Regions from separate parts of the Oryzomonas rubra genome, predicted to be linked through region 1. Evidence: riboswitches for the same ligand, from Rfam matches in the RefSeq annotation. Region 1 holds a riboswitch; each other region holds the start of a gene.

Region 1 (9,976 bases):
CGGGGGAGATCCCCGGTCTGGTGGAGATGGAGGAGAACGGCCTCCGCTTCCAGGTGAACCTGCGGGAGGGGCAGAAGACCGGCGGCTTTCTGGACCAGAAGGAGAACCACCTGCTGCTCAAGGGAGTCAGCGCTGGGAAGGCGGTGCTGGACTGCTTCTGCTACACCGGGAGCTGGGCCGTGCACGCCGCCTCCTTCGGCGCCGCGTCGGCCTTGGGGATCGATATCTCGGCCCGGGCCGTGGCCCAGGCCGCCCGCAACGCGGAGCTGAACGGCCTGGCCGGCCGGGCGACCTTCGAGGAGTGCGACGCCTTCGAACGCCTCCGCTCCCTGCACCACGAGGGGCGGCGTTTCGGGGTGGTGGTCATGGACCCGCCCGCCTTTGTGAAGAGCCGCAAGAACATCGCCGAGGCCACCAAGGGGTATCTCACCGTCAACCGCCGCGCCCTGGAACTCCTGGAACCGGGGGGCTACCTGATCACCTGCTCCTGCTCCTTTCACATGGGGAGGGAGCCGTTCCGCGACCTGCTGACCCAGGCCGCCCGCCTGGCCAAACGCGAGGTGCGCCTGGTCTCGTCCCGCGCCCAGGCCCCGGACCACCCGGTGCTGCTCTCCTTCCCGGAGTCGGAGTACCTCAAGTGCTTCGTGTTGCAGGCGGTGGGGTAGGGGACTATGATTCTGGGACCTATAAGACTCATAAGTCGTATAGGTCCCAGAGGGGTAGGAGAGTGAGGTGCCCCTCCCCACATCCCGGCTTGCACTCCGGGCATGTGTCGTATAACCTTACCCATAAGGAGATCACCCATGACCGGACATATCATCGACCTGCGCAGCGACACCGTGACCCGCCCCACGCCTGAGATGCGGGCCGCCATGATGGATGCGCAGGTGGGGGACGACGTGTGGGGGGACGACCCCACCGTCAACAGGCTACAAGACGTGGTGGCGGAACGGAGCGGCAAGGAGGCGGCCCTGTTCCTCCCCAGCGGTACCCAGAGCAACCTGGCGGCGTTGATGGCCCATTGCGAACGGGGTGACGAGTATATCGTCGGCCAGGTGGCCCATACCTACAAATACGAGGGGGGCGGCGCGGCGGTGCTCGGCTCCATCGTGCCCCAACCCATCGAGAACGCCGCCGACGGCACCCTGCCGCTCCCCAAGGTGGCGGCCGCCATCAAGCACCACGGCCCGGGCATGGGGGTGCACTTCGCCCGCACCCGGCTTCTGGCGCTGGAGGACACCTTCAACGGCCAGGTACTCCCGGCTGATTACATACGCGAAGCCGCCGCCCTGGCCCGGGAACGGGGCCTGGCCCTGCACCTGGACGGGGCGCGGGTCTGCAATGCGGCGGTGGCCCGGAATGAAACCCTGGCCCAGGCGTGTGGGCCGTTCGATTCCGTATCCATCTGCTTTTCCAAGGGGCTGGGGGCGCCGGTGGGATCGGTACTGGTGGGGTCACATGCGTTCATCGAGCGCGCCCACCGCTGGCGCAAGGTGCTGGGGGGCGGCATGCGCCAGGCCGGTTTTCTGGCCGCTGCATGCCTGTACGCCCTGGACAATCACTTCGACCGGCTGGCCCAGGATCACGCCAATGCCGAGCATCTGGCCAGGGGGCTCGGGGCCATCGACCAGGTCACGGTAACGGGGCAGGCCACCAACATGGTGTTTGCCCGGTTCCCGGAAGAGGCGTGCGCGCCGTTGCAGGCATACCTGGCCGAGCGGGGGATGCTGGTGCAGGTGACCCCCACGACCCGCCTGGTCACCCACCTGGATGTGACGGTAACGGACATGGACGCCTTTGTCCGCGCCGTGAAGCAGTATTTCAGCCGGGGGTGATCGCTCGTCTTGGCTGCTTTCCGACAGCTGATAGAAAGGATGTCGCCATGATAAAGGGGAGTGAAAAACGCCGGGGGAAGACCGCTGGCTACCGGCGCAAGCCGGCCCAAACCGTGTGCGAAGGGCCGATCTGCCTGTGACGGAAACAGCCAGACATACCCTGCACACCCTCTTCAAGGCCGCTCTGGGGGCGGTGGAGCCGGGGGCGGCCCTGGCCCCGCACCTGGACCGGGTGGGGGAGCGCCTGCGCAACGAGGGGCTCCAACGCCTCGTGGTGGCCGGTTTCGGCAAGGCGGCCATCCCCATGGCCCTGGCCGCCCAGGAGCGGTTGGGCGCCCTTATCTCCTCCGGGCTGGTGATCGCCCCCCATGGCACTCCTCCTTTTAAAAAAGGGGAACTGGAAACGATAGAAGTCGCCTTCGCCGGCCATCCCCACCCGGACAGCGCCGGGGAGGCGGCGGCCCGGCGCATCATGGCCCAGGCCCACACCTGCGGCGAGCGCGACCTGCTGCTCCTTTTGATCTCCGGCGGCGGTTCGGCCCTGCTGGCGGCACCGGCCGAGGGGATCACCCTGGAGGAGAAGCGGGTCACGGCCCACCTCCTCATGGCGGCAGGGGCCGATATCTTTGAGTTGAACTGCGTGCGCAAGCACCTCTCCGCCGTCAAGGGGGGGCAGTTGGCCCGCCTGGCCTTTCCGGCGCGGGTTATGGCCCTCATGATCTCGGACGTGCCGGGGGACCGGTTGGACGTGATCGCCTCCGGCCCGGCCGTGGCCGATCCGACCACCTTTGGCGATGCCCTGGGGGTGCTGGGGCGCTTCGGCCTCACGGACAGGGTGCCCCCTGCCGTCCGTCAACGCCTGGAACAGGGGAACGCGGGGATGGTGGCCGAGACCCCCAAGCCGGACGACCCTCTCTTCGCAACGGTGGAGAGCATTGTCGCGGCGCGCAACCGGGACGCCCTCTCCGCTGCCGCCGGGACTGCCCAGGCCCTGGGGTTGGAGGTGAACATTTCGGAAGAGATCGTGGCCGGTGAGGCGCGGGAGGCGGGCAGGCGACTGGCCCATGAGGCGCTACGCTGCCGGGCGAACCTGTCGGCGGGGCAGCGGGGCTGCCTGGTGAGCGGCGGCGAGACCACGGTCACGGTGCGGGGAACGGGCAGGGGAGGGCGCAACCAGGAGTTGGCCCTGGCCTTTGCCCTGGAGGTCGCGGCTACGCCGGGCATCACCCTCCTGTCCGCCGGTACGGACGGCATCGACGGGCCGACCGACGCGGCCGGGGCTATCGTGGATGGGGAAACCGTCCCCCTGGCCCGGCGGGCGGGTCTGGACCCCGTGGCCAGCCTTGCGGACAACGACGCCTACCCGCTGCTGGATGCCTGCGGCGCACTGCTGAGATGCGGGCCGACCGGGACCAATGTGATGGACCTGCAGATTTGCCTGATCACCGGCGGGAGCGTGACGCCATGAGCCGCCGCGTTTTCGTCATCGGCGACGTGCACGGCTGCGCCCGCACCTTGCGGGAGCTGGTCACCAGGGGGGTCCGCCTTACCCCCAGCGACACCCTCTACCTGCTGGGGGACCTGATCGACCGGGGACCGGACAGCAAGGGGGTGCTGGACTTTATCTTCGAGCTGACCGCCGCCGGTTACAATGTGGCCTCGGTGCAGGGGAACCACGAGGAAATGTGCCTGCGCGCCCCCTACGGCCGGCCGGCCATGGATATGTGGACCGCCAACGGCGGCCTGACCACCCTGGCCAGTTTCCAGGCCGACGGCCCGGGGGACATTCCCCACCGCTACCTGGAGTACCTCAACTCCCTCCCCCCCTATATCCTGCTGGATGCGTTCGTCATCGTCCATGCCGGGCTCAACTTCGACCCGCCGCCCCCCTTCGACCCCTTTGACGATACCGAGGCCATGCTCTGGACCCGTTCCGACGTGGTGGATCGGCAACGCATCGGCGGCAGGCGGCTCATCTGCGGCCATACCATGGTCTCGCGCCACCAACTGGAAGCCTCCCTGAAGTCGGACAAGATCATGCTGGACAACGGCTGCGTCACCGCGCGGCGGCCCGACATGGGATACCTGGCGGCCCTGGAGCTGAACAGCATGCGGGTGGTCTTTCAGGAAAACATCGAACGGTAGGACATATTTTGTCGTATTTATTTACTATACTTCTCCGCACCACGAATGCGGGGCCCCCATGAACAACCGGACTTTCGAACAACGCCTGGAAATACTGGCCGACAGCGCCAAGTACGATGTCTCCTGCTCCTCCAGCGGCAGCAACCGCAGGGGCACGCCCGGCGGGGTGGGGAGCACCGCCGTTGCCGGGATCTGCCACACCTGGACCGCCGACGGCCGCTGCATCTCCCTCCTCAAGATTCTGCTCACCAACGCCTGCATCTACGACTGCGCCTACTGCGTCAACCGCCGCAGCAACGACATCCCCCGGGCCGCCTTCACCCCGGCGGAGGTAGTGCGGCTGACCATGGATTTCTACCGCCGCAACTACATCGAGGGGCTGTTCCTCAGCACCGGCGTCACCCGTTCCGCCGATCACACCATGGAGCAGTTGATCGCCGTGGTGCGCAAACTGCGCGACGAGGAGCGTTTCAACGGCTATGTCCACCTCAAGATCGTGCCGGGGGCCGACCCGCTGCTGGTGGCCGAGGCGGGTCGCTACGCCGACCGGGTCAGCGTCAATATCGAGCTCCCCACCCGCCAGAGCCTGGCGCTTCTGGCGCCGGACAAGCCGCGGGAATCGGTGATCGCCCCCATGCGCCAGGTGAGCGGCCTCATCGCCTCGGCCCGCGAAGAGCGCAAGAAATCCCGCAAGGCGCCCCAGTTCGCCCCGGCCGGACAGAGCACCCAGTTGATCGTGGGGGCCACCCCCGAGAGCGACCGGGAGATCGTCACCCTGGCGGAGGGGCTCTACCGCCGCCTGGATATGCGGCGGGTCTACTACTCGGCCTTTGTGCCCGGCTCCAGCGACCGTCGCCTGCCGGCGCTCCCCACGCCCCCCCTGCTGCGGGAGCACCGCCTGTACCAGGCCGACTGGCTGCTGCGCTTCTACGGATTCGCCGCCCACGAGCTGCTGGACGAGGACCGTCCCAACCTGGACATGCGTTTCGATCCCAAGAGCGACTGGGCCGTGCGCCACCTGGACCTGTTCCCGGTGGAGGTGAACAGCGTCGAGTACGAGGTGCTGCTCCGGGTGCCGGGCATCGGCGTGCGCTCGGCCCAGCGCATCGTCGCGGCCCGCCGCCATGCCCGGCTGGGGGAGGCGGAGTTGAAACGGCTCGGGGTGGTGCTCAAGCGGGCGCGCTATTTTCTGACCGCCGGCGGCCGTTACCTGGGGGGAATCCGCCTGGACGGGGCCACCCTGGTGGCGCGGCTCCTGGCGCCGGAGCGGCGTCCGGCCCGGTTGGATCAACTGGAACTGTTTCCGGCGACCCCTGACGCCTCGGCCCTGACGGGGGAGCTGTGATGGTGTGCTACCGCTACGACGGGACCCTGGAGGGGTTCCTCTGCGCCTTGGCTCTGTGCCTCGAATCCGGGGGCGGGGAGGCGGAGTTCCTGCGGCCGGGGGCCGAGAGCGGGGCGGGACTGTTCGCGGGCGTCCCCCGTGATGTGGCCACGGAGCGTGAAACGGCGCTCCGCTTCCGGGAGCGGTTCGTCACGGCGGTGTCGCGAGATGCCTTTGCCACCCTGCGCTACGCCTTTCACAGCGAAGCCGCCGGGGTGGAGGAGCTGCTGTGGCGCTATGTGCTGGTGGGGTTGAAACAGGGGAAACGTCTGGAGCACATGCTGGCCCAGGAGCCGGTCTGCACGGTGAACCGGCTGGCCCGCGCGGTCTCCCACGAGGCCCACAAGTTCACCGGGTTCGTGCGTTTCCGTGAGGTGACGTGGCCCGTGGGGGATTCGTGGGGTGAGGGAGATGGGGAGAAGGGCACTTCGTTCCTTTACGCCCGGATCGAGCCGGCGGTCGACATCCTCGCCTTCATCGCCCCCTTCTTCACGGAACGGCTCAACGACCGCGACTGGATGATCCACGACCTGCGCCGCTCGCAGGCGGCGGTGTTCAACCGGGAGACGTGGCGCTTGGTCAGGGAGGTGGAATTGACCAGCCCGCCCGGCTACACCGCCGACGAGGAGGTGTGCAGCCGCCTCTGGCGCAGCTACTTCCAGCGTATGGCCATACCGGAGCGCCACAATCCCCGGCTCCAGCAGCAACTCGTGCCGTTGCGTTTCCGCGCCCACCTGGTGGAGTTCGGCGGGGAGGAGTCCTGAAGCCGTGGCGCCTTCACGGCTCCTCGCGCCAGGCATGGCTCTGACGTCCGTGTCTCCACCAGAATAGTTTCAATAATGGCCGTTGACACATCATATAGTGCTGTGATATTGATGCTGCGCTAAATATAGCCGATAAAAACAAAAACCGAATACCGGATCACGGTGCCCGCAAGGGCTTGATAGGGAAGAGGGGTGCAGCTCGAAGAGCCATTCCCCCGCGGACCCGCCGCTGTAAGCGATGACGAAGGGCATTACGTCACTGGTCGAAAGACCGGGAAGGCGCCCGGAGGATGAATCGCGAGCCAGAAGACCTGCCCTGATCTCAGCACTCGAAAATTCCCCGTGGTAAGGGAAGAGTGAATCCATTACCAGACTTTGAATACGAAAAGTCCGCTTGATGCTTCGGCACATGCGGACTTTTTTTTATGCCTTTTCCCTGTTTGATGAAGATTTATGGCCTCTGGCTGGCGAGGGCGCGGGACCGGTTATGGGAAAAGACCCTGATCGTCCGGTTCCCCGAAAACGGCGCACCCTAAGCAGAACGATTTCAAAAAGGATTTCGCGCATTAATTAGAGTTATCACCGAATGGATGTGAGGAAGAGGGGTGCCGCTCCCGATGGAGCCATTCCCCCGCTGCCCCGCAGCCGTAATGGGAACGAAACCCCGTCGCGCTCAGCGCGAAACAGCCACTGGGAGCAATCCTGGGAAGGCGGGCGAGTAGGTGGCCCTGAGCCGGAAGACCGCTCCATTCGTAATTTCGAGGGAGGAATGTCATGAAGAAGAACGTTGTAAACCTGTTGTGCGTACTGTTGTTGTCTACCCCGGCCTTTGCCGAACCGCCTGATGCCGTCCTGCCGGAGATCGTGGCAACCGCTTCCCGCTGGGAAGAGTCCGTGGAGCGCGTCCCGCAGGATATGACCGTCATTACCCGGGCCGATCTGGAGAAACGGGGCGTCCCTTTTGTCGTTGACCTCTTGAGGCTCCAGCCAGATGTGCAGGTCGTGCAAAACGGCGGCCCCGGTACGAACGCAACCCTGCTCATGCGTGGCGGCGGCAGCAATCAGGTGCTGGTGCTGGTCGACGGCATCAAGTTCAACAGCCCCACCACCGGTTCCGCGGACCTGTCCACGTTGCTGACCACCGATATCGAGCGCATCGAGATCATCAAAGGCCCCCAGAGCACCCTCTACGGCTCGGAGGCCATGGCCGGCGTGGTCAACATCATCACCAAAAAGGGGGAAGGCAAACCGAAGGCCGGCCTGAGCGTCGAGGGGGGCTCGTTTTCCACCGTCAGGACGGCTGGTTCGGTTTCCGGTGGCACAGACAAGACGAGTTACCGGCTGTCCGCCACCTACTTCGACACCGACGGTATCCCCACAGCCAAAAACGGCTCGGTGCCGAACGGCACCACGAACAAGTCGGTATCGGCTCGGCTCGGCGCCAACCCGGCCGACAACGCCTCCATCGAACTCAACCTGCGCTACGGGGCGGACAAGACGCAGCTCGACAATTACGCCTTCGGAGCCGGGCCGGTGGACACCCGGAACTATAGCCAAAAGCACGAGAACTATCTCGTGGCCGCCACCGGGAGGATTTTCCCCTGGGAGAAGTACGAACAGAGTCTGACGCTCTCATATCTCCGCGATAACCTGAACGCCACGGACCCTGTCACCGCCTACAATAATTACCGGATCAACGCGACCACCGAACTCCTGGACTGGCAACACACGCTTGATCTGCACCCGTTGACCATAACCGGGGGATTTGCCTACCGCTACGAATCGGCCAATAATGAGGGGGCATTCGACGAGTCGATTGACAACAGGGCCGGTTACCTCAACGCCAAACTCGGCCTGCTCGACGATGCCCTGATTCTCAACGCCGGGCTGCGCTATGACGATCATTCGGCCTTTGGCGATGCCGTCACCTACCGGGCCGGCGTGCTCTATAACCTCAAGCCGCTGGAGATGAGATTCAAGGCAAATCTCGGCAGCGGATTTCGGGCACCATCGCTGAATGAGCTTTACTATCCGAACTACGGCAACCCCGATCTGAAACCGGAAAGAAGCATCGGTTACGACGTTGGTGTCGAAAAGGACCTGCTCGACAAGAAGCTGGTGATCGGCGCGACCTGGTTCTGGCAGCGCTACCATGACCTCATCCAGTCGGACCCGAATACCTTCACCGCCGTCAATATCGGAAACGCTCTGACCGAGGGGGTGGAGGTCACGGCAACCGCCCTTCCTCTCGCCGATCTGAAATTGAATGCCGGTTACACCTACCTCAACGCGGTCAACAAGGACACCGGAGCCTCTCTTACGCTCCGCCCACGGAACAAATTCACGTCATCCGTTGAATATACCCTGGCAAAGCTGACGGTGATCGGTGAATACCGGTATGTTGCCAAGCGGTACGATGCGACGCTGAATCGGGACCTGTCCCCCTATGCCCTTGTCAATCTGAAGGGCTCGTATCTCCTGCACAAAAACCTTTCGCTCTTTGCACGAATCGACAATCTCTTCGACAAATCGTACGAGGAGGCCGGTGGCTATGGTACTCCCGGAATCTCCGCCTTTGGCGGTGTCAAGGTTGCGTTTTAGTGGCGCGGAAACTGCGCGGCGTAACGCGGTGGGTTCTCTGCCTGCTCATCCTCTGCGGATGGCATGGGGCCGCGTATTGCACTCCTCGGCCCCCGCAGCGGATCGTCTCCCTCGCCCCGGCCATGACCGAGATCATGTTCTCCCTGGGGCTGGGGGAGCGGATCGTGGGGGTGACCACGGTGTGCGACCGCCCCGCCGCGGCCCGGAGCAAGGCGAAGATCGGCGGCATGGCGAACCCGTCCATCGAGGCGATCGTCGCCCTGAAGCCGGATCTGGTGGTCATGACCAGCGACGGGAACCCGAAGGCCGTGGCCGAACGGCTGGCCCGGCTCGGTATCCGAACCTATGTCTTCACGTCCCGGCGCCTGACCGAACTGCCCGGCGGCATCCGGGAGATGGGCCGGGCTTTGGGGGCCTCTCCCGCCGCCAACCGCCTTGCGGAACAACTGGAGACGGCAATCCGGGACGTCGCGGCGTCGCACCGGGGGAAGCCACCGCAAGCGGGCGCGGGCAGGGGGGGCAGAAAGGCGATCTTCGTCATCTGGCCCAGCCCCCTTATCGTGGCCGGGCCCGGTACGATCCTGGACGATGCCATGAAGATGAGCGGCTTGAACAATATCGCCGCCGACGCCAAGGCCGCCTATCCCCGCTTCTCCCTGGAGGCGGTCATCGAGCGAAGGCCCGATGTGATCCTGATCGGCAAGGGGCACGACGACATGCGGGCGCTTTCCAAGGGATTCCTGAAGAGCATCGGCATGCTCGAAGCGGTGCAGAAGGGGCGGGTCTGCTTCATGGACGACGCCCTGTATCGCCCCGGGCCGAGGATACCGGCGGGCCTGGCGGAGCTGGCCCGCTGCGGGAGGATGCCGTGAAGCGTGCTAACGGCACCGCTCTCGTGGCAACGGCACTGTGCGTCGCCGCGTTGTGCGTCATCATTATCTCGATAGCCAGCGGCCCGCGACTGTTGAACCCCTTTACCATGGACCGGGAAACGTGCCGGACGCTCCTCGCCATCAGGCTCCCCCGGACCGCCGCCGCCCTGCTCATGGGAGGCGCCCTTGGGGCGTCGGGAGCCATCCTCCAGGGGATCTTCCGCAACCCCCTGGCCGACCCGTACATCCTGGGCATTTCCAGCGGCGCATCCCTGGCCGCCTCGTTCGGGCTCATGTTCGGCCTCTCCCTGCTCGCGCTCAGTGTTCCCCTGCTGGCGTTTCTGGGGGCCATCGCAACGGGTGTCGCCGTCGTTA
Region 2 (9,976 bases), on a different contig from region 1:
GGCTTATTACGCCATCCGCCACCTGTCATCTCCCAGCGGCCATCCGACCAACGCCATCTACGGCTTCATTCAGATGTTGCTCAAGTTGATCAAGGATCACGATCCCAAGCAGTTGGCGGTGGTCTTCGATGCCGGCAGGATTACCTTCCGCACCGAAATGTATCCGGAATACAAGGCCAACCGGGCCGCCATGCCGGATGACCTGCGCCAGCAGGTCGGGCCGATCCGCGAGGTGGTACGCGCCTTCAACATCCCGGCCCTGGAGCTGGAGGGGTTCGAGGCGGACGACATCATCGGCGCCCTGGCCGCCCGTTACAGCGCCAATGGCGGTCGGGTCGTGGTGGTGACCGGCGACAAGGACCTGATGCAGATTGTGACGGAAAACGTCACATTGCTGGACACCATGAAGGACAAGCGGTCGGGTCTTGCGGAGGTGAACGAGCGCTTCGGCGTCGTGCCTGATCTGGTGCCGGATATCCTCGGCCTGGCCGGCGACAGTTCGGACAACATCCCCGGTGTGCCGGGCATCGGTGAGAAGACCGCCATCAAACTGCTTCAGGAGTTCGGCACCCTGGATGCCCTTTTGGAACGGGCGGGCGAGGTCAAGGGAAAGAACGGCGAAAAACTGCGGGAATTCCGCGACCAGGCGCTCCTGTCGCGCAAGCTGGCCACCATCGAGCGCAACGTACCGCTGGAGATCAACCTGGACGAACTGGCGGCACGGGAACCGGACACCCCGACCCTGAACGCCTTTTTCAAACAGTACGGTTTCACCACCCTGATCAAGGAGATGACCGGCCACGCAACCCTCTCCAGTGAGGGGTACCGGACCGTCACTGCGGCCGGGGAATTGGAGGCGTTGGCCGCGGCCCTGGAGCAGGCCGGCGAATTCGCCTTCGACCTGGAGACCACCAGCCTCGACCCGCGCCTGGCCGAGATCGTCGGCCTGTCGTTCTCCTTTCGCGACCATGAGGCCTACTATATCCCGGTGGGGCACGTAGCCTCATCCCCCTCCCCGCCTCTTCCCGACGTGGAGGGGACGTTGTTTGCGGCGCACTCTCAAGCCGGGGAACAGGGTGAGGGTGGCGCACCGCTTGCCCCCGATCAGCTCCCGCGGGACAGGGTGCTGGAACGCCTGCGCCCCCTGTTCGTAAATCCCGGGCTGCGCAAGGTCGGGCAAAACATCAAATTCGATATGCAGGTGCTGGCCAACAGCGGCATTACGGTCGCGGGGGTCTGGTTCGACACCATGCTGGCCTCCTATGTGCTCAACCCGGCCCGGAGCGGACACGGCCTGGACGCCCTGGCCCAGGAGCACCTCAACCACCGCATGATCAGCTACAGCGAGGTGACCGGAACCGGCAAGGGGCAGAAGAATTTTTCCCAGGTGGCGGTGCAGGCCGCCTCCCGCTATGCCTGTGAAGATGCGGACGCCACCTGGCTCCTGCGGCGCAAATTCGGGCCGGAACTGGCTGCAACCGGCCTTGAACAACTTTTCCACACCATAGAAATGCCGCTGGTGACGATCCTGGCCGATATGGAAAATTTCGGAGTATTGCTGGACAGGGCGATGCTGAAAGAACTTTCCCGAGACTTTTCAACCCGCCTGGCGGAACTGGAGGGGCAGATCTTCGCCATCGCCGGCGCCCCCTTCAATCTCAATTCCCCCAAGCAGCTGGGCGAGGTGCTCTTCGAACGCATGGGGCTGAAGACCGGCAAGAAGACCAAGGGCAAGACCGGCTGGTCCACGGACAACGAGGTGTTGAGCGCCCTGGCCGAGGAGCATGAGGTTGCCCGCCTGATCGTGGATTACCGGGGCCTGACCAAGCTCAAGTCCACCTACAGCGATGCCCTGGAGCGCCTGGTCTGCCCCAGGACCGGCCGGGTGCATACCTCCTACAACCAGACCGTCACCGCCACCGGACGGCTCTCGTCCTCCGATCCCAACCTCCAGAACATCCCGGTCCGCACCGATGAGGGACGCCGTATCCGCCACGCCTTCATCGCCCCGCCGGGGCACGTCATCCTCTCGGCCGACTACTCCCAGATCGAACTGCGCGTGCTGGCCCACCTCTCCGGCGACCCGGTCTTTTGCCACGCCTTCGCCCACGACGAAGACATCCACACCCGCACCGCGGCCGAGGTCTTCGGCCTGTTCCCCGAGATGGTCACCAGCGAGATGCGCCGCCAGGCCAAGACCATCAACTTCGGCATCATCTACGGCCAGGGGGCCTTCAGCCTGGCAAAGCAGTTGGGCATTGCCCGCAAGACGGCCGAGGAGTTCATCGCCGCCTACAAGGAGCGCCACAGCGGCGCGGTCGGCTTCCTGGACTCCTGCATCCGCCAGGCGGAAGAGACCGGATACGTCACAACCATCCTGGGGAGGCGACTCCCCATACCGGATATCCACAGCACCAACGGCAACGTGCGGGCCTTCGCCCAGCGCAACGCCATCAACTACCCCATCCAGGGCTCGGCGGCCGACATCATCAAGAGCGCCATGATCCGGGTGGACGGACGGATACGGGCCGAGGGGCTGAAGAGCCGCCTGACCATGCAGGTGCACGACGAACTGGTCTTCGAGATACCGGAGGAGGAACTGCTCCCCATGGAACGTTTGGTGGAGGAGGAGATGTCCCGCGCCGTGGAGCTGAAGGTGCCGCTCAAGGTGGATATCAGCTATGGGAAGAACTGGAGCGAGGCGCACTAGCAGGTTGTTGAAAAATAGCCATCTCGCAGCCGTCCTCGAAAGCCCTTTTGTGCGGCGTAGCGCTGCTACGCCTCCGCAGGGCCTTCTGCGGAGGCAACGATCTGACTATTTTTGAACAACCTGAGGTTTTCAACAGCCCACTAGAGGCTACAACGGCACCCTGCGCGCATTGCTGTCGGGATAGGGGTACTCCATGTGCCGGGCCGTGGCCCGCGCCACCTCCTCGCCGTGGTAACGGGCAACCACCTTGAGCGCCATGTCGATCCCGGCCGAGATGCCGGCCGAGGTCACGACCCGTCCGTCCTCCACCACATGCCGGCCGTACTCCACCGTCACGGCGGGAAACGAGTCGCGCATCCAATCCAGGGAGCGCCAGTGGGTCGTGGCGTGCAGCCCGTCGAGCAGGCCGGCAGAGCCCAGCAGCATGGCCCCGGTGCAGACCGAGGCCAGCGTCTCCACGTGGGCATTGCGCTCCCGCAGCCACTGGAGCATGGCCGGATTGCCCAGTTCCCTGCGGGTGCCCCAACCGCCCGGCACGACCAGGACATCCAACCGGGGGCAGGTCGCAAAGGTGGCGTCGGGCGTGACCCTCATCCCGCCCGAGGTGGTCACGGTATCGCTTTTCTCGGCCACCAGCAGCAGTTCGAAGGGGGAAGGCTCCTCGCGCCGCTTCGCCTCATCAAGCCGCACCGCGGAAAAGACCTCGTACGGTCCGCAGAAGTCGAGCACCTCAACGGCGTCGAACAACACGATCCCCACCCGTTTCCTCTCCATGCGTCCCTCCCGCTCTCCCGTGGTGTGATTACGGCTACTTGCCGTGGTGCTGCCCCTTCTGTGGAGCCAGGAACACGATCTCCTGCTTCATGCTTTTCCCCTGCCGTTCGACCAGCACCACCCCGCGGTCGCCGGGATGTTTCCGCTGCACGGCATAGGTCAGGTCGAAATTTCCCGTCAGCGGTTCGCCGTCGAGAGAGAGCAGGATGTCCCCCGGTTGCAGGCCGGCCCGTTCGGCATTGGAGCCGGGCAGCACCCCCTTTACCGCCAGACCGCGGCCGCCGGGCGCCGGCTCGATCATCACGCCGAGACGGATCCCTGGTTCGGGCAGGTCCTCGTAGGCCTGGTACACCAGGAAATCGTACGGCACCATGGGGAAATCGGGGACCGTGACATTCATCAGGCGATCCAGTTTGTCGGGCGGGATGTCGAGTTCCTTGCCGCCGATGATGACCGAGGAGGCGGGGAGACGACGGAATACCCGGCGCGGGATGCCGAAGCCGCTGCTGACATGATCACCCCCGGCGACCACCAGCAAGTGTTTGTCCCCGCCGTCCGGGCTTGCCAGGTAGCGGGCCGCGGATTCGGCCATGGTCTCGTCCCGCAGGGTCTGGGCGCGGATAAAGCCATCGATCGCCATCCCCCCGTGGCTGTGATCGCCGAAGATGGCCGTTACCAGGCCGCGCTGGTAGGGATCGGTCAGGTCGAGTTCCGGCAACTGGGCCCGCTCGGCCGGGCCGAGTTGTTCCGGGGCCGTGCTGCGCACCGCCTTCACCAGGCTCTTCTCGGCATCCAGGGCGATGACCGGGATGTGTCGTTCACGGGCGAGGTCCAAAAGGTCGCGGTAATAGGCAAAATCCATGTTCCAGTTTTCGAACCAGCGGGATTCTTTGAGAAAGGCCTTTTCATCCAGCTCGCCGGCAACCCAGCGGTCGAGGGCCGGCTGTTGGGAGCGCACGAACATCTCCATGCCCAGTGCCAGGCGGCCGGGATAGCGCTCGGCGAGAGCTTGGAGGACCTGTAGTTCCAGGCGGTGGGAGGCGGGGTTGTCATGAGTCTCGCCGACATAGACGATGCGCGCGTCCGTGGCCACGGCCAGCATCTGGGCCGGGCTGACCAGGGTGCCGGTCGGCAGGTGAACGATCTGGCCGACACGGGGCGGCGCCGTGAGCGGATAAGGATCCTGGGGGTCGCCCATCACCTGCCTGCCGACGGGGGCACAGGCGGTCATGGCGAACAGGCCCAGGGCGACTACGGAAACCAATGGAGAGAAACGGACCATACTGCCTCCTCGTGAGAAAGGGGTACGTGAACTTTTTTCTTGCCTTGTGTCTTGGCCTAGAATAAATAAATCCATCCCACATTTCAACAGATCAATGGGCCGCCCATGCATGCCGAAAAACTTCAGGCCATAGTCCTCTCGACGCTCGATTACGGCGATAGCGACCGGATCGCGTCGCTGTTCTCCCTGGAGCATGGCCGCATCAAGGCCTTTGCCCGCGGTGCGCGCACGAGCCGCAAGCGTTTCGGCGCGGCGCTGGAGGCCTTTGCCCGCATCGAGGCCCAGGTCCGGGTCAGGGAGGGACTGGCAGGGCTGCAACAGGCCGAGATCGTCACCATCTACCCCCGCATCCGTGGCGACCTGCCCGCCATTGCCCATGCGCTCTATGCCTGCGAGGTGGTGGAGGCCATGACCCCCGAAGGACACCCCCTGCCGCGACTCTACCGTTTGCTGGCCGCCTACCTGGATCGCCTGGAAACGGAAACGGCGGCCGATGATAGCGACCGCCGTTTCTTTGAAATCAATCTGTTGAACATCCTGGGCTATCGCCCCTCGCTGGAGAGTTGTCCCCGCTGCGACACGCCCTTTGGCACTGCCGGCGTACTTTTGCAGGAGAACGGCGAACCGGTGTGCCGGGCCTGCGCCCCGACCGGCAGGCCGCTGCATCCCTCAGCCCTCAAAGCCCTGGGCGCCTGCATGACAACCGGCACCTTCGGCAAGGTCGTCTTTCCGCCCGACCTCCTGACGGAAGGGGGGGCGCTTCTGGACCGGGCCATCGCCACCCATGCCGGACGCCGGTTGAAGAGCCTGGAGTTTCTGGGACAGGTCACTCCTTAGTCCTGTCATCCTTCTTCCTGCCGTCCAAAAGGGCGCGCCAGCAATACCCGGCCGCAAAACCGCCCACCGCCCCCGCCAGCAGGAACACGAACAACTGTATATCCCCCTCGCCGGTATCGATCAGCGGCTTTCTGGCCTCGCGGCCATGTTCCCTGGCGATCTTCTGAACAACGGTTTCATCGATCCCCTGCCACTGTTCCACAGCCGGGGAAACCGTTGCCACTGACCACAACAACACGCTTATCATGATGATGCGGCGTTTCATCGTTTCCCTCCGTCGACTCCCGCCAAAGCGGTGCGGGCGAGCAGGTCCGGGCGTTTTTTGCGCAGCAGTGAGACCATGCCGGCGGTGATGACCCCTTCGATGATCCCCAGGGGCAACTGGGTGGGGACGAACGCCAGGGCGATCTTGCCGGCCAGGGGCCAGAACGGGCTCGTCCCCCGGATACCGGCCGCCAGGATCATGGCGGTCGTGGCGTAGGTGGCCCAATCGGCCAGGAGTCCGGCCACGAAGGCGGCCGCAACCGGTCCGGCGCCGCAGGCGCGCACGCCTCGAAACACGATAAACCCGGTAAAGGAACCGACAACCCCCATGGCAAAGAGATTGGCGCCCCAGGTGGAGAGGCCGCCATGGGAGAGAAAGAGCGCCTGGATCAAGAGGGCGACCGCAGCCACCACAACTCCCATGGCAGGGCCGAGCAGGATCGCGGCCAACCCCGTACCGCAGGGGTGGGAGCAGGTCCCGGCGGTCGGCACCGGCACCGGCATGCAGGAGATGACGAACACCACGGCCGCCACCATCCCCACCAGCGGCTTGCTGGACAGGTCGTGGGCCGAACGGCGCGTCAGGCTGCGCAACCCCAGGGCCAAAAAGGGCGCCGACGCGGCAAACCAGACCGCTGCCCAGGAAAAGGGCAGAATCCCCTCGGAGATGTGCATGGCAAATGAAGAGGACGGCAGAAGAACGACAGGCAGGCAAACGGACAACAACAGTAACGCAGGATGTTTCATGGTACGCTCCCTTCCCCACGGTCGGAGTGTTTATGCGGCTTCCAGCCAGGTCTCCTGACTCGGGGATCGTCCCGTCACCGCGCCTTCCCATCCTTTACGGACAGTGGCCTCCTGCGGTGACAGTCCCCCCTTACAGTTGCGGGGCAGCGCCGGATTCGCACCGGCTTCCCTTGGACCGGAAGCAGTTTCGATTTTGTAGCACGGCAACAGGCAAAAGACAACCCGAATCCAGTCTGAACAATGGATCGAGCGCCACGCCGGGGTCCATCGCCGCCCATGAGGCATCATGCCGAGGGAGAGGAGCCATGAAGGCGTCACGAATTCGGGGATACCTCAAACTTTCGGCAGGCATCTGCAAAGGTAGGCGCGATTGCCCCGTTGCTGCCGAAATGCAGGTGGATGTAGGACGCCAGGCAGTTTTTGTAGCGATACCCTTCCCGGCCAAACTCCCTCCCCTGTCGGGACACCCGGTAACACCGTTCAATGCGATCGGGCATCGTCCCGACCTCCGAATAGTGGAACTCGTGGCCGCGGGCGCTCCCCCCGGCGGCTATGGCACCGGAATGCGCCGCACATTCGACCTGGCGATACCCGAGCGCCTTGCGTTTCGGCAACATGCGCGCCCGCACCGGGAAGACGCCGACGAAATCGGCCGCCGGTTGCCCCTCCCCGGCCTCCATGCCGCGGGTCAGGTAGATGAAGCCGCCGCACTCGGCATACACCGGCATGCCCGCCTCGACGGCGTCCCGCACGGCGGCCTTCATGGCGCCGTTGGCGGCCAGGCGCTCGGCATACAGCTCCGGGTACCCCCCCGGCAGGTAGATGCCGTTGATATCGGCCGGCAGGTGCACATCCGCCAGGGGCGAAAACGGGACGATCTCGGTGCCCGCCTCCCGCAACAGGCGCAGGTTGTCCTCGTACACGAAGCAGAAGGCCGCGTCCCGGGCCACGGCGATACGGACGGGCGGAATCTCCCCCGTGGAGGCATCCCGCGAAGTCCCCGCCTTTAGAAAAGGGGGGCCGGGGAGGACCTGAATGTCTGCCAGCCCCCCCAGGTCCAGACGGTTCTCCGCCAGAGCGGCCAGGCGCTCCAGGTAGTCGGGCGACAGCGGGTTGTCCTCGGCCGTGACCAACCCCAGGTGCCGCGACGGTATCCCCAGGGATTCGTCCCGGGGGATACAGCCGAAGACCGTCAACTCCGGCAGTGCCGCTGCCAGGGATTGGCGCAGCAGCTCGCCGTGGGACTCGCTCCCCACATTGTTGAAAATTACGCCCGCAATCCTGACGCGTTCGTCGTACCCGGCAAACCCTTTGACCAGGGCCGCCGCGCTGGCCGCCATGCCACGGGCGTTGACCACCAGCACCACCGGCACGCCGCAAATGGCGGCCACCTGGGCGCTGCTCCCCTCCATGGATGCGTGGCCTATGCCGTCGAACAGCCCCATTGCACCTTCGATGACCGCCACGTCGGCCCCCTTCCCATGCAGGCGGAAGGTACCGGCCACGAACTCCTCCGGGCACATCCAGCCGTCTAGGTTGACGGAGGGGCGACCGGTGGCCAGGCGATGGTAGCCGGGATCGATGAAATCAGGGCCGCACTTGAAGGGCGCAACCGTCATCCCGCGCCGTTTGAAGGCGGCCATGACGGCCAGCGCCACGGTGGTCTTGCCGGAACCGCTCTGGGGAGCGGCGATGAGAAAGGCGCGCCGTGTCACCGCAACGACCGTCTTGCGCCGCCGTACTGGAAAAATGCGATCAAATGAAACTCTTCCTTGTCATAACCCCGGGGGAACGACCCCACCGGACCGATGGAGCGCAGGGTGCGCAGAACCTCGTCATCCAGTATCCGTGCGCCGGAGCTTTCCAGCAGTTCCACCTTGGCGATCTCTCCGCGCCGATTGAAGGTGATCCGCACCGGCGTGACCCCCTCGATCCCCTTCATGGCCGCTTCCTGGGGGTAGCGCCAGACGCCGTACACGGCGGTTTCGAAGTGGCGCAGGAACGAACCGAACTGGATGTCGTCGCTGTTGAGAAAGCGGGTGTCCCCCTCGGCTACGTCGTTCTCGAATTTGCGGCGATACCCCTCTTCAAGCTTGGCCAGACGCTGCGCACTCGGGAAGAGTTGGTGCGGGGAAATCTGCGGCGCGCTACTCTGGGACTTTGGCCTGAGCAGGCTGGAAACCGACGAGCCGGGCGCCAGGGGGGATTCCTGGCGTCTTGGGGGCAACGTCTGGGACTGTTTGCCTACGGGGGCCTGCCGGTGCGCGCTCCTCCCGGCCTCCTGGGGCTGGGGCTTTGCGGCCGGCTGAGGCGCCGGCCCGAAGCTGTCCCGGGGGGCGTTCCCGCGGGGGGCCGTCTCACGGGGGACACGCTGCCGTTGCTCGGAGAAGCGCTTTGTCTCCTGCTGCGTGGGCTGTTGGGGCTTCAGCTCCGGGATCTGCTGTATGTCGATGAACACCGGCTCCTTGGGAGGCGGCTTTTGTTCGTGGGGCAGATAGTACATCAGGGCAAACATGCCGACATGCAGCGCCACGGAGATTACCAGGAGATAGATAAAGGTTTTTTCGATATATTTGTCAGACATGCAGGGTGGTCACTCGGAAAAAAAGATAAAAAATCGGATATGCCGCCGTCGGGCGGCGGCTACCCCGCCTCGGGCAGGGGAACGGCCTGGAAGCCCCGGTCGTAATTCAATACTGCATCGTCTTGCTTGCCGGTTTCGGCGCGCAGGTACATCAGGATTTCTTTCAGGCTTTCCAGGATGATATGCTCCGCTTTGGGGAATTCGGACGGATCAAGTTCCAGCGTTACCGTACTCTGATAATCGGTGTTTCGCAAGTGGTTCAGGAAGCGAGTCAGCGGCAGCATGCCGTGCCCCGGTAAAAGATGCTCCCGCCCCTGCCCGTAATCGGAAAAATGGATATTCCTGATGCGCCCTGATTCGTAAAATTGGTAAAAGTCGTTGATAAAATTGGCCTTGCCCGATCCCATGTGGGTACAGTCGAAGGTCATGAACAGGTTGTGGTCACGGATGAACTCGATCATCCGCTGGGTGCTGGACAGGATATGGGGATTGATCTTCATCCTGCCCACCCAGGGCATGTTCTCCAAGGTGACGGTCACCAGGCCATCCAGCCCCACGTCCTTCTGAAAATCGATCACGCTGTAGAGCCAGCGCCAGTAGCCAATCTCAAAGCTCATCCACGACGGCGGATGAAAATTCACCAGCGGGATACCGCATTCCGCGGCCAGGGCCACGCTCCGCCGCAGGGAATCCGCCGGGCCGCCCCAGCCATCCAGGGGCATGAAGGGCGCATGGATGGAGTGGATCACCGTGATCTGCTGCAGCGACCTGATCAGCC
Region 3 (9,976 bases), on a different contig from region 1:
CCCGGAACCGGTTGCGGAATTCCCGCAGAAAGGTGGCATAGGTGCGCGGTGCGGTGCGGGCCAGGTTGATCTCTCCCAGGACCTGCACGGCCAGGTTGTGATCCAGGGCAGCGGCAGGTGGGGCCAGCGCCAGAAGCAGAAAGATGGCAGAACAAAGAAGTCTCATGTTTCGAAACCGCCGGTAAATATCATAGTGCTTTGGCTCAAATTATACTTCATCAAAAGAAAATAAACCCAAAAAACAAAAGATTATAGAGAACGGGTCTTCATGCCGTTGTGTCCCCTTATTCGGAAAATGTAGCAGTTATAGCTGCGTAGGCTTGGGAACAAGATGCTGATTTAATTTACATAAACGACAAAAGTTGCAGACGTCTGCAGGATGTTTTAATTACCGTGTGGCGAGCGTACTGATGGGTTTTGCTACGAGTGGCTATTTTCAGGGGAGGAGGTCCTTTTGCGGACCGCTGGCAGGGGGAATTCTGGCCGAGGGTAGCTCAGCAAACAGGGTCAACCTATTTGCTGAGATAGTCCCCCAGCAGATCCCGGCTGTGTTCGTCCTCGTGGCAGTGGGCGCACAGGTTTTCCCAGTTGCTGCCGTCGGCAGGGTTGTTGTTGTGGTTGCCGTCCTTGTGGTGGACGGTCAGCAGGTGCAGGTTGGACTGGTCGAATTCCCGGCCGCATTTGGCGCAGATCGGGCCGTGGATCTTCAAGGACTTTGTCCGGTAGTTGGCGCTGCCCTCCGTTTGCCGCCGCATGGCCTCTATGCGGGCCGCGGCTTCGGCGGCCGAGGGGAGTTTGACCGTGACCGGTCGTTTTGGGGGTGTCATGGTGAAATTCCTTTCTCAAAAAATGTTTCGGCAACGGCTGGGCAAAAAGCTCCAGATGCAAGGCGTGCGGCCCCTGAAGCATGAGGCGTGCCCCTTGGTACGCCGCAGACGGGCTTATTGCACGGCCGTTCACCCGTTCAGCAGCTTGACCGTGGCCCTGCCGTCGACATAGTAATCGATGATGTTCAGGCAACCGTAGTTCTGCTCAATGTTGAACATCCCGGCCAAGGGTGCGCCGATGGCGTTCAAGAGCACGATACGGTTGACCCCGCCGTGCCCCACCACCAGTATCTCCTGCCCCTTGTGGCGCTCCACGATCTCCCCGATGACCGGCATGACCCGCGCCTCAACATCCAGCAGGTTCTCGCCCCGGGGCACCCGGTAGTTGACCAGATCGTTCAGCCGCGCCTGCCATTCCATGGGCCAGCGCTGGGCGATCTCCTTCCAGGTCAGGCCTTCCCAGACGCCGATGTTCAGCTCCCGTAACTCCGGCCTCTTCACCGGTTCGATGCCGAACTGGCCGCAGATGATATCCGCGCCGATGGCGCAGCGCGACAGGTCGCTGGTGTAGCAGGCCGAGAGCGGTTTTCCGGCCAGGCGCTCCTTGAGAACATGGTACTGCTCCAGGCCGACATCGGTCAAGCCCACGTCGGTTTGGCCGTTGTAACGGGGCTGGTCGTGCCCTTCCACCTGGCCGTGGCGAATGAGGTAGATGCGGGTTGCCGGGGTCATGTCTGTATGGTTCCTTTCAAAGGTAGTCTGGGAGGATCAGGAAAACCTGATGGAGATGACCACCAGGGCCGCGATTTCGGCCAGTTCGCTGATGCAGCCCAGCACGTCGCCAGTCAGGCCGTCCAGCCGGCGCTGGAAGTAGCAGCGCAGCGCCACGGTCAACAGGATGACGGCGACGTAGGCGGAGAGGCCGGTAAGGGGCGGCAGGACAAATGCCGCTGCCAGGGTCAGGGCCAGGGCGGCAATCAGCCGCGCATTGCCGGTGCCCTGGATAAAGACCGCGCCCAGCCCCTCCTTGCGGGCATGGCGGGCGCCGGTCATGGCGAGGACCTGGGCGCAGCGGGCCAGGGCCGGAAAGAACAGCAGGGCCTGCATCTTGATGCCGGCCGGCACCGCCAGCAAGGCCTGCCATTTCAGGAGCAGGTCGAGGACGATGCCGACGACGCCGACTGCGCCGACCCGGGAATCCTTCATGACCTCCAGGAAGCGTTCCCTGCCGCCCCGGGCCGCGATGCCGTCGCAGACGTCGGCCAGGCCGTCCAGGTGCAGGGCTCCGGTCACGGCGGCCAGGGCGGTAACCAGCAGCGCGTCGGTCAGCGGCCGGGCCAGCCAGGGGGTGATCAGCCAGTTGAGCCCGGCCAGCAGGGCGCCGATGGTCAGCCCCACCAGGGGGAAGACCGCCGTGGAACGCCCCAGGTCCCGGGCCTCGCAATTCACCTTGAAAGGGAGTGGTATGATGGTCAGAAACTGGAAGGCGACAAGATAGGGTTTCATGGCGTTACTTCGACAGGAGAGGTGATGACCAGCTCCGCATAGCCGGTGGCGGCGTCGTGGCGGCGTGAGAAGCGCACGTCGGGCAGGATCGCTAGAACGATCTCTGCCGTTGTCAGGACGATGCAGCCGTCCAGCAGGTGCCCGCCCAGCACGCGGCCGATGCTGTCGGCAAAGGCGATGTGCAGGTGCGGGCCTTGGGGGGAGAGGGTGCCGGAGAGGGAAACGATCTCCAGCGGCCCCTCGATGATGGTGCCGCCGCCGTTGCCGGCCAGCCGCAGGGCTGCCCGGCTCAGGCAGCCCGCGCAGCTGAGCACGCAGGCTGCCGGCAGTTCCCGATCCAGGAGCAGGCGGGATAAGGAGTTGCGAATGTCATCCCCCGGCTGTAGCCGTAACGACAGCGATGTAATGGAACTGTACACGGTGTCTCTTTTCCTGCCGATGTGATCGTCAGATCTTATCCTGTTTCAGGTCATCTGCAAAGAGCTTTCCTGCGCCCCGGGAGGCACAGAAGTTGCCGCACATGGTGCAGGTGGCGCTGTCCTCGGGTATCCTGCTGGCGCGGATGGCCCGGGCGTCCTCGGGATAGAGGGCCAGCTGGAACTGCTTTTCCCAGTCCAGGTCGCGGCGGGCCTTGGACATCTCCTTGTCCCGTTCCCGCATCCTGTCCGGATATTTATTCATGTCTCCGATATAGGCGGCGATCTTGGCGGCCTTGACCCCCTGGCGAACGTCATCTTCGTTGGGCAGGGCCAGGTGCTCGGCCGGGGTGATGTAGCAGATCAGGTCGGCGCCGAAGCGGGCCGACTGGGCCGCGCCGATGGCCGAGGTGATGTGGTCGAAGCCGGGTGCCACGTCGGTGGTGATCGGCCCCAGCATGTAGTAGGGCGCACCGCCGCTCATGCGCTTTTGCAGTTTGATGTTCCCCTCGATTTCGTCCAGGGGGACATGCCCCGGTCCCTCCACCAGCATCTGGCACCCCATGTCGCGCCCCAGTTCGGCCAGTTCGCAGTTGATGACCAGTTCCTGGATCTGGGCCCGGTCGCTGGAGTCATGGATGGCCCCGGCCCTGAGGCCGTTCCCCAGGGAGAGTACGGTGTCGTATTTTTTCAGGATCGCCACCACCCGGTCGAACTGCTCGTAGAGCGGGTTTTCCCGATTGTTGGCCAGCATCCAGGCCACCATGGAGACCCCACCTTTGGAAACCAGGCCGCCGTAACGGTATCCCTGCTTTCTGAGGCGTTCGATGGTGGAGAGGTTGATGCCGCAGTGCACCGCCATGAAGGCCATGCCGTCGGCGCATTGCCGCTCGATCAGGTCGAAAAGCTCTTCGGGGTCGAGCCGGTTCGGGTCACCGTATTTGCGGGCCGCCTCGCAGAAGGCCTGATAAAGCGGTACGTTGCCCACAGGGAGGTCAACGCAGGCGATCACCTCGCGCCGTACCCGGTCCAGGTCGCCCCCTACGGAGAGTTCCATCAGGGTATCGGCCCCGCTTTCCAGGGCGGCACGCGCCTTGGCCACCTCGGCCTCGTAGTCGATGATGTCCGAGGAGGTGCCGATGGAGGCGTTGACCTTGGTGCGCAGGCCAAAGCCGATACCGGTTGCCTTGGGCTTGCGGCCGTGGTTCCAGGGGATGACGATCCGCCCCTCGGCCACCGTGTTGCGCACGAACTCCGCCGACAGCGCCTCGTCTGCCGCCACTGCCGCCATCTGGGGGGTGATGATGCCCTCGCGGGCTGCTTCTATCTGAGTTTTCATGGTGGAATGATCCCCTTGTCCGGTTATAGTTGTTCCGCTACCCCAGCCTGCTCGAAGGTGGCCATCTCTTTCAAGACCTTTACCCCAGCCTCGATCAGGCCCATGGCCAGGGCGGCGCCGGTGCCTTCTCCCAGGCGCATGTTCAGGTCCAGGATCGGCGTGGCGCCGATCCGTTCCAGCATGAAACGGTGGCCGATTTCCACCGACGCATGGGCGGCAAAGATATAGTCGCGCACATTAGGGTGCATTTCCGAGGCGATCAATGCCCCGGCGGTGGAGATAAAGCCGTCCACCACCACCGGGATGCCGTTGGCCGCGCATCCCAACACCAGGCCGGCAATGGCGGCGATCTCAAGTCCCCCCACCTTGGTCAGTACGTCCAGAGGGTCCTTTGGGTCGGGGCGGTTGAGGGCCAGCCCCTGTTCGATGACGCGGATCTTGTTCGCCAGGGCGGCGTCGTTGATGCCGGTGCCCCGGTGGGTCAGGTCCTTGACCGAAATGCCGGAGATGGCGGCGATGATGGCCGAGGAGGGGGTCGTATTGCCGATGCCCAATTCCCCTGTTCCCGCCATGGCCACCCCTTCCGCCTTGCACTGGTCGGCCTGGTCGATGCCGACCTTCAGGGCCGCCAGAGCCTGGTCGCGGGTCATGGCCGGTCCCTTGGCGAAGTTTTTGGTGCCGCGGGCCACCTTGCGGTCGATCAGGCCAAGGGCCCCGTTGAAGTCATAGTCCATCCCCACATCCACCAGCCGTACCTCGACCCCGGCATGGCGGGCCAGCACGTTGACTCCGGCGCCGCCGGCCAGCATGTTGAAGGCCATCTGGGGCGTGACCTCTTTCGGGAAGGCCGAAACCCCCTCGTCGGTCACGCCATGGTCGCCGGCAAAGGTGAAGATGACCTTCTTGGTGGTGTCGGGATTCATGGTGCCGCTGATGGCGGCGACACGGCGCCCGAATTCCTCCAGTCTGCCCAGGGAGCCCAGGGGTTTGGTCTTGTTGTCCAGCTTGGCCTGAGCCTGTTGCAGCAGTTCGGCGTTGACCGGCTTGATGCGTTCCAGCGTGGTCTCTACGATATTCATTGGTAATCTCCTTTTCGTGAGTTTTCTTCTCTAAATGTCTGATTTATTTCAACTTGATCGGTATTCCACTGATGGCCACATACACCTCGTCCGCCATGGCCGCCAGGAGTTGGTTGGTTTGGCCGGCGATGTCGCGGAAACGGCGCGCCAGGCGGTTTTCCGGCACGATCCCTTGGCCCACCTCGTTGGACACCACAATGACCGGGGTCCGCATCTCACGCAGGGTGGCCGTCAGGCGGCGCACATCCTCCATGATGCACGCCTCGGCGTCTTCGTCCCGCTCTTCGTAGTGAAAGAGCAGGTTGGAGAGCCACAGGGTTATGCAGTCCACTAAAACCGCCTTGCCGGTGCCGTCGCAACGGGCCAAGGCATGGGACAGATGCAGAGGCTCCTCAATGGTCTGCCAGGCATCGCCCCGGCGCTGACGGTGTCTTTTGACCCGTTCCGTCATCTCGTCGTCCAGTGCCTGGGCCGTTGCCAGATAGCAGAGCGGCGCGCCGAATTGTTGGGCCAGTTCCTCGGCGAAACGGCTCTTGCCGCTTCGCGCCCCGCCGGTAATGAAGATAGTTTTTGCCATGCGTTCCTCCAACAAAAAAGCCCCTGCCACAGTTAACACGTGGGCAGGGGCTCGAAAATACCTGGATGAATATGCTATCCGGCTCCGGCCCCTCGTTCCACGGAGGTCCCAAAAGCATCGGCATGGCAGGTTTCCTGGCTTGAGGATCATTCCTCTGCCGCGCCTTCCCAGGTTTCCCCAGTGGCGTTCTGCGGCATCGGTCCCCCCTTACAGTTGCGGGACAGCGAGGGAGTTGCACCCTCTTCCCTTTTAACCGCGCTGATCAAGAGCGCGGCACCAGACCGGTTGATAAACAGTTGCGGATTTTGTACCAGACGGCACACCAATTGTCAAAACGGAAAGTGACGGGCGGCATGCCGTCGTTACGCGTATTCCGGTAGTTGCCCGTATTTGCTGGCATATTTAATTCGCGTGGACCAGACGGTTGCCATAAAATTGAAAACGGAAAACTTGTCCCGATCGGGCGGGCGGATCGGATGATGAACCCGTTTCGGCAAATATAACGGTCTGTTGGGAAAAAAATTATCACACCCCTTGATTTTTACCCCCCTGTTGATTATATTCCCCTACGTTAGCACTCGGTCGTTGCGAGTGCTAATCTTGTCTATGATTTTACACCACCAACGGTAATAGAAAGGAGAAGGACACATGAGTTTGAGACCACTTCAGGACCGCATCCTCGTCAAGAGGGTAGAAGAAGAAACCAGGACGGCTGGGGGGCTCTTCATCCCTGAAACCGCTAAGGAAAAACCGCAGCGTGGCGAGATCGTGGCTGCCGGCAACGGCAAGAAGACCGAAGACGGCAAGGTTTTGCCGCTGGACGTGAAGGTAGGGGACAAAGTCCTGTTCGGCAAATATTCGGGCACCGAGATCAAGGTGGACGGTGAAGAGTTTTTGATTATGCGGGAAGAAGACATCCTGGCCATCGTAGAATAGAGCGACTTCGCCGAAGGTCCATCTGCGGCGTTGCGTTCGTCGCGGGACACTCAACGTACCTCCGGTACGCCTCGCGCCCCGCTCCTCGCGCGCCTTGCATCTGGAGCCTTTTGCTGTGCCGCAATAAGATCACACCATAAAAATTTCATACATGGAGGAATAAAACATGGCTGCAAAGATTATCAAGTTCGACCAGGACGGTCGTAACGCCATTCTGAAGGGTGTCAACACCCTGGCAGACGCCGTTAAGGTTACTCTCGGCCCCAAGGGTCGTAACGTCGTTATCGACAAATCCTTCGGCGCGCCGCTGATCACCAAGGACGGCGTGACGGTTGCCAAGGAAATCGAACTGGAAGACAAATTCGAAAACATGGGCGCCCAGTTGGTGAAGGAAGTCGCTTCCAAGACCTCCGATGTCGCCGGTGACGGCACCACCACCGCCACGGTTCTGGCCCAGGCCATCTACCGTCAGGGCTCCAAGCTGGTCGCTGCCGGCCACAACCCGATGGAAATCAAGCGCGGCATCGACAAGGCCGTGGAAACCATCGTGGATGAGCTGAAAAAGATCTCCAAACCGATCAAGGACCACAAGGAGATCGCCCAGGTCGGCACCATCTCCGCCAACAACGACAAGACCATCGGCGACATCATTGCCGAGGCCATGGAGAAGGTCGGCAAGGAAGGCGTCATCACCGTCGAGGAAGCCAAGGCCATGGAAACCAGCCTGGAGACCGTGGAAGGGATGCAGTTCGACCGCGGTTATCTCTCCCCCTACTTCGTTACCGATCCGGAGCGCATGGAAGCAACCCTTGAGAACGCCGTGATCCTGATCCACGACAAGAAGATCTCCAACATGAAGGACCTGCTCCCGGTTCTTGAGCAGACCGCCAAAACCGGCCGCCCGCTGCTGATCATCGCCGAGGACATCGAAGGCGAAGCGCTGGCTACCCTGGTGGTCAACAAGCTGCGCGGCGTGCTGAACGTCGCTGCCGTCAAGGCTCCCGGTTTCGGCGACCGCCGCAAGGCCATGCTGGAAGACCTGGCCATCCTGACCGGCGGCCAGGTGATCTCCGAAGAGGTCGGTTTCAGACTCGACCAGACCACCATCGAGATGCTGGGCCGCGCCAAGCGCATCACCATCGATAAGGACAACACCACCATCATCGATGGCGACGGCAAGGAAGAGGCCATCCAGGGTCGCGTCAAGATGATCCGCGCCCAGATCGAGGAAACCACCAGCGATTACGACCGCGAGAAGCTTCAGGAACGTCTGGCCAAGTTGGTGGGCGGCGTTGCCGTCATCAAGGTCGGTGCCGCTACGGAAGTCGAGATGAAAGAGAAAAAGGCCCGCGTGGAAGACGCACTGCACGCTACCCGCGCAGCCGTTGACGAGGGCATCGTCCCTGGCGGCGGCGTGGCTTACATCCGCGCTCTCAAGGTGCTGGACGGCCTCGAGCTGACAGCCGAGCAGCAGTTCGGCGTCAACGTGGTCAGGGCCTCCCTGGAAGCTCCGATCCGCCAGATCGCCGACAATGCCGGCATCGACGCCTCCATCGTGGTGGACAAGGTCAAGAACGGCAAGGATGCTTTCGGTTACGACGCCTCCTCCGACGAGTACGTTGACATGATCAAGACCGGCATCATCGACCCGACCAAGGTTTCCCGTTCGGCCCTACAGAACGCCTCTTCCATCGCCGGCCTGATGCTGACCACCGAGGCCCTCATCGCCGAGAAGCCGAAGGACGAATCCGCACTGCCTGCTATGCCGGGCGGCGGGATGGGTGGCATGGGCGGCATGGGCGGCATGTACTAAATCGGGTAACGCCGCTTTTACGCCAGCTCGGCGTTGCCTTCGTCAGTCACTCGTGCGGCGTAGCGCTGCTACGCCTCCTCGCTCTTCCTCGGCGCCTTGATCTGACGAAAAATCGACGTTCCTGCTACTGGTATGAAAAAACGCAAAAGGCCGGAGACACCATGTCTCCGGCCTTTTGCGTTTAAACTATTGCCTGGAAGGTGGTTACATCATATTATGGCGCCGCTGGCAGACTCTATTGGCTGAAAGAGGGGGAGAACATGGACCTGATCGGAAAAGCCCTGACCATGAGCCACCTGGTTGCCTATCAGGACGGCTCGGTGGTCAGCAAGACGTTGATCGACAAGACAATCGGAACGGTGACGCTGTTTTCCTTCGATGCCGGGCAGGGGCTTTCCGAACATACCGCCCCCTACGACGCCTTTGTGCAGGTGGTGGACGGCGAGGCCGAGGTGACCATCGAAGGGAGCCCCCAGACGGTAGGGGCCGGCCAGATGATCATCATGCCGGCCAACAAACCCCATGCACTCAAGGCGGTCAAGCCGTTCAAGATGCTGCTGGTGATGATCCGCGCGTAATCACATCCGCCACGCCGGTACGACGAATACGGAGGGGCTGCCGTGTGCCTCTGTCCTTGGTGCGGCCTCCGTTGTTGCGTGGCGGGAGAGAGAGAACAAAATGTCTGAAAAAACCGCTGTATTGCTGCTCCAAATGGGCGGCCCGGATTCCCTGGACGCCGTTGAACCGTTTCTCTGCAACCTGTTTTCGGACCGGGATATCATCCGTATCGGCCCGGCCTTCCTACAGCCGGTGATTGCGCGGATCATCTCCCACCGGCGCGCCAAGACGGTGGTCGAGTATTACCGGCGGATGGGGGGGAAGTCCCCCCTGCGTGAGCTGACCGAGCAGCAGGGCGCTGAGCTGGAAAAGGTTCTGGGGGAGGGGTACCGCTGCTTCGTGGCCATGCGCTACTGGAAGCCGGACACGATCGAGGCCCTGGCGGCCATCAAGCGGGAAGGCATCAGCCGGGTCGTGGCGCTGTCGCTCTACCCCCACTACTCCCGGGCCACCACCGGTTCCAGTTTCAACGAGTTGGAGCGGGTGCTGGCCCAGGCAAAGGTGCGCTTCGATCTGAGCTCTATCCGCCAGTTCTACGATCATCCCGGTTATATCGGGGCTCTGGTGGAGAAGGTCGAACAGGGGCTGGCCGGATTTGCCGACCGGAGCGCCGTGCAACTGGTTTTCTCGGCCCACGGCCTGCCCCGGTCGTTCATCGATTCCGGCGATCCCTACCTCGATCACATCCAGACCACGGTGCGGCTGGTGATGGAACATTTCGGTGGCATCCAGCACCATCTCGCCTTCCAGTCGCGGGCCGGCCCGGTCAAGTGGCTGGAGCCCTCCACCGAGAGCACGATCGGCGAACTGGCGAAGGCTGGCTGCAAGGATCTGTTGATGGTGCCGCTTTCGTTTGTCTCCGACC

Evidence for each region. Region 1 has a riboswitch for cobalamin ahead of ET418_RS03610 (TonB-dependent receptor plug domain-containing protein). Riboswitches for the same ligand answer to the same signal wherever they lie in the genome.
Region 2: it holds a riboswitch for cobalamin, as region 1 does, so the genes downstream of both, ET418_RS06425 (energy-coupling factor ABC transporter permease) here and ET418_RS03610 (TonB-dependent receptor plug domain-containing protein) in region 1, are expected to answer to the same signal.
Region 3: it holds a riboswitch for cobalamin, as region 1 does, so the genes downstream of both, cobU (bifunctional adenosylcobinamide kinase/adenosylcobinamide-phosphate guanylyltransferase) here and ET418_RS03610 (TonB-dependent receptor plug domain-containing protein) in region 1, are expected to answer to the same signal.

What each region holds. Positions count from the first base shown of each region.
Region 1 is NZ_SRSD01000002.1:151,682-161,657, reverse strand. Features, by position in the region: gene ET418_RS03640 (class I SAM-dependent rRNA methyltransferase) at 1-665, shown strand, start outside; gene ltaE (low-specificity L-threonine aldolase) at 804-1,835, shown strand; gene ET418_RS03630 (glycerate kinase type-2 family protein) at 1,972-3,303, shown strand; gene ET418_RS03625 (metallophosphoesterase family protein) at 3,300-3,980, shown strand; gene ET418_RS03620 (putative DNA modification/repair radical SAM protein) at 4,039-5,325, shown strand; gene ET418_RS03615 (TIGR03915 family putative DNA repair protein) at 5,325-6,128, shown strand; cobalamin riboswitch at 6,272-6,461, shown strand; cobalamin riboswitch at 6,685-6,891, shown strand; gene ET418_RS03610 (TonB-dependent receptor plug domain-containing protein) at 6,903-8,729, shown strand; gene ET418_RS03605 (ABC transporter substrate-binding protein) at 8,729-9,601, shown strand; gene ET418_RS03600 (FecCD family ABC transporter permease) at 9,598-9,976, shown strand, end outside.
Region 2 is NZ_SRSD01000003.1:278,124-288,099, forward strand. Features, by position in the region: gene polA (DNA polymerase I) at 1-2,710, shown strand, start outside; gene ET418_RS06405 (DJ-1/PfpI family protein) at 2,858-3,484, opposite strand; gene ET418_RS06410 (ChaN family lipoprotein) at 3,519-4,766, opposite strand; gene recO (DNA repair protein RecO) at 4,872-5,603, shown strand; partial or broken gene ET418_RS06425 (energy-coupling factor ABC transporter permease) at 5,593-6,614, opposite strand; cobalamin riboswitch at 6,641-6,809, opposite strand; gene ET418_RS06430 (cobyrinic acid a,c-diamide synthase CobB) at 6,929-8,329, opposite strand; gene ET418_RS06435 (energy transducer TonB) at 8,326-9,198, opposite strand; gene ET418_RS06440 (sugar phosphate isomerase/epimerase family protein) at 9,258-9,976, opposite strand, start outside.
Region 3 is NZ_SRSD01000003.1:253,569-263,544, reverse strand. Features, by position in the region: gene ET418_RS06300 (CAP domain-containing protein) at 1-166, opposite strand, end outside; gene ET418_RS06295 (YajD family HNH nuclease) at 513-827, opposite strand; gene cobC (alpha-ribazole phosphatase) at 957-1,559, opposite strand; gene cobS (adenosylcobinamide-GDP ribazoletransferase) at 1,596-2,333, opposite strand; gene ET418_RS06280 (PPC domain-containing DNA-binding protein) at 2,330-2,752, opposite strand; gene thiC (phosphomethylpyrimidine synthase ThiC) at 2,781-4,088, opposite strand; gene cobT (nicotinate-nucleotide--dimethylbenzimidazole phosphoribosyltransferase) at 4,112-5,167, opposite strand; gene cobU (bifunctional adenosylcobinamide kinase/adenosylcobinamide-phosphate guanylyltransferase) at 5,211-5,744, opposite strand; cobalamin riboswitch at 5,852-6,040, opposite strand; gene groES (co-chaperone GroES) at 6,393-6,680, shown strand; gene groL (chaperonin GroEL) at 6,847-8,493, shown strand; gene ET418_RS06250 (cupin domain-containing protein) at 8,754-9,071, shown strand; gene hemH (ferrochelatase) at 9,172-9,976, shown strand, end outside.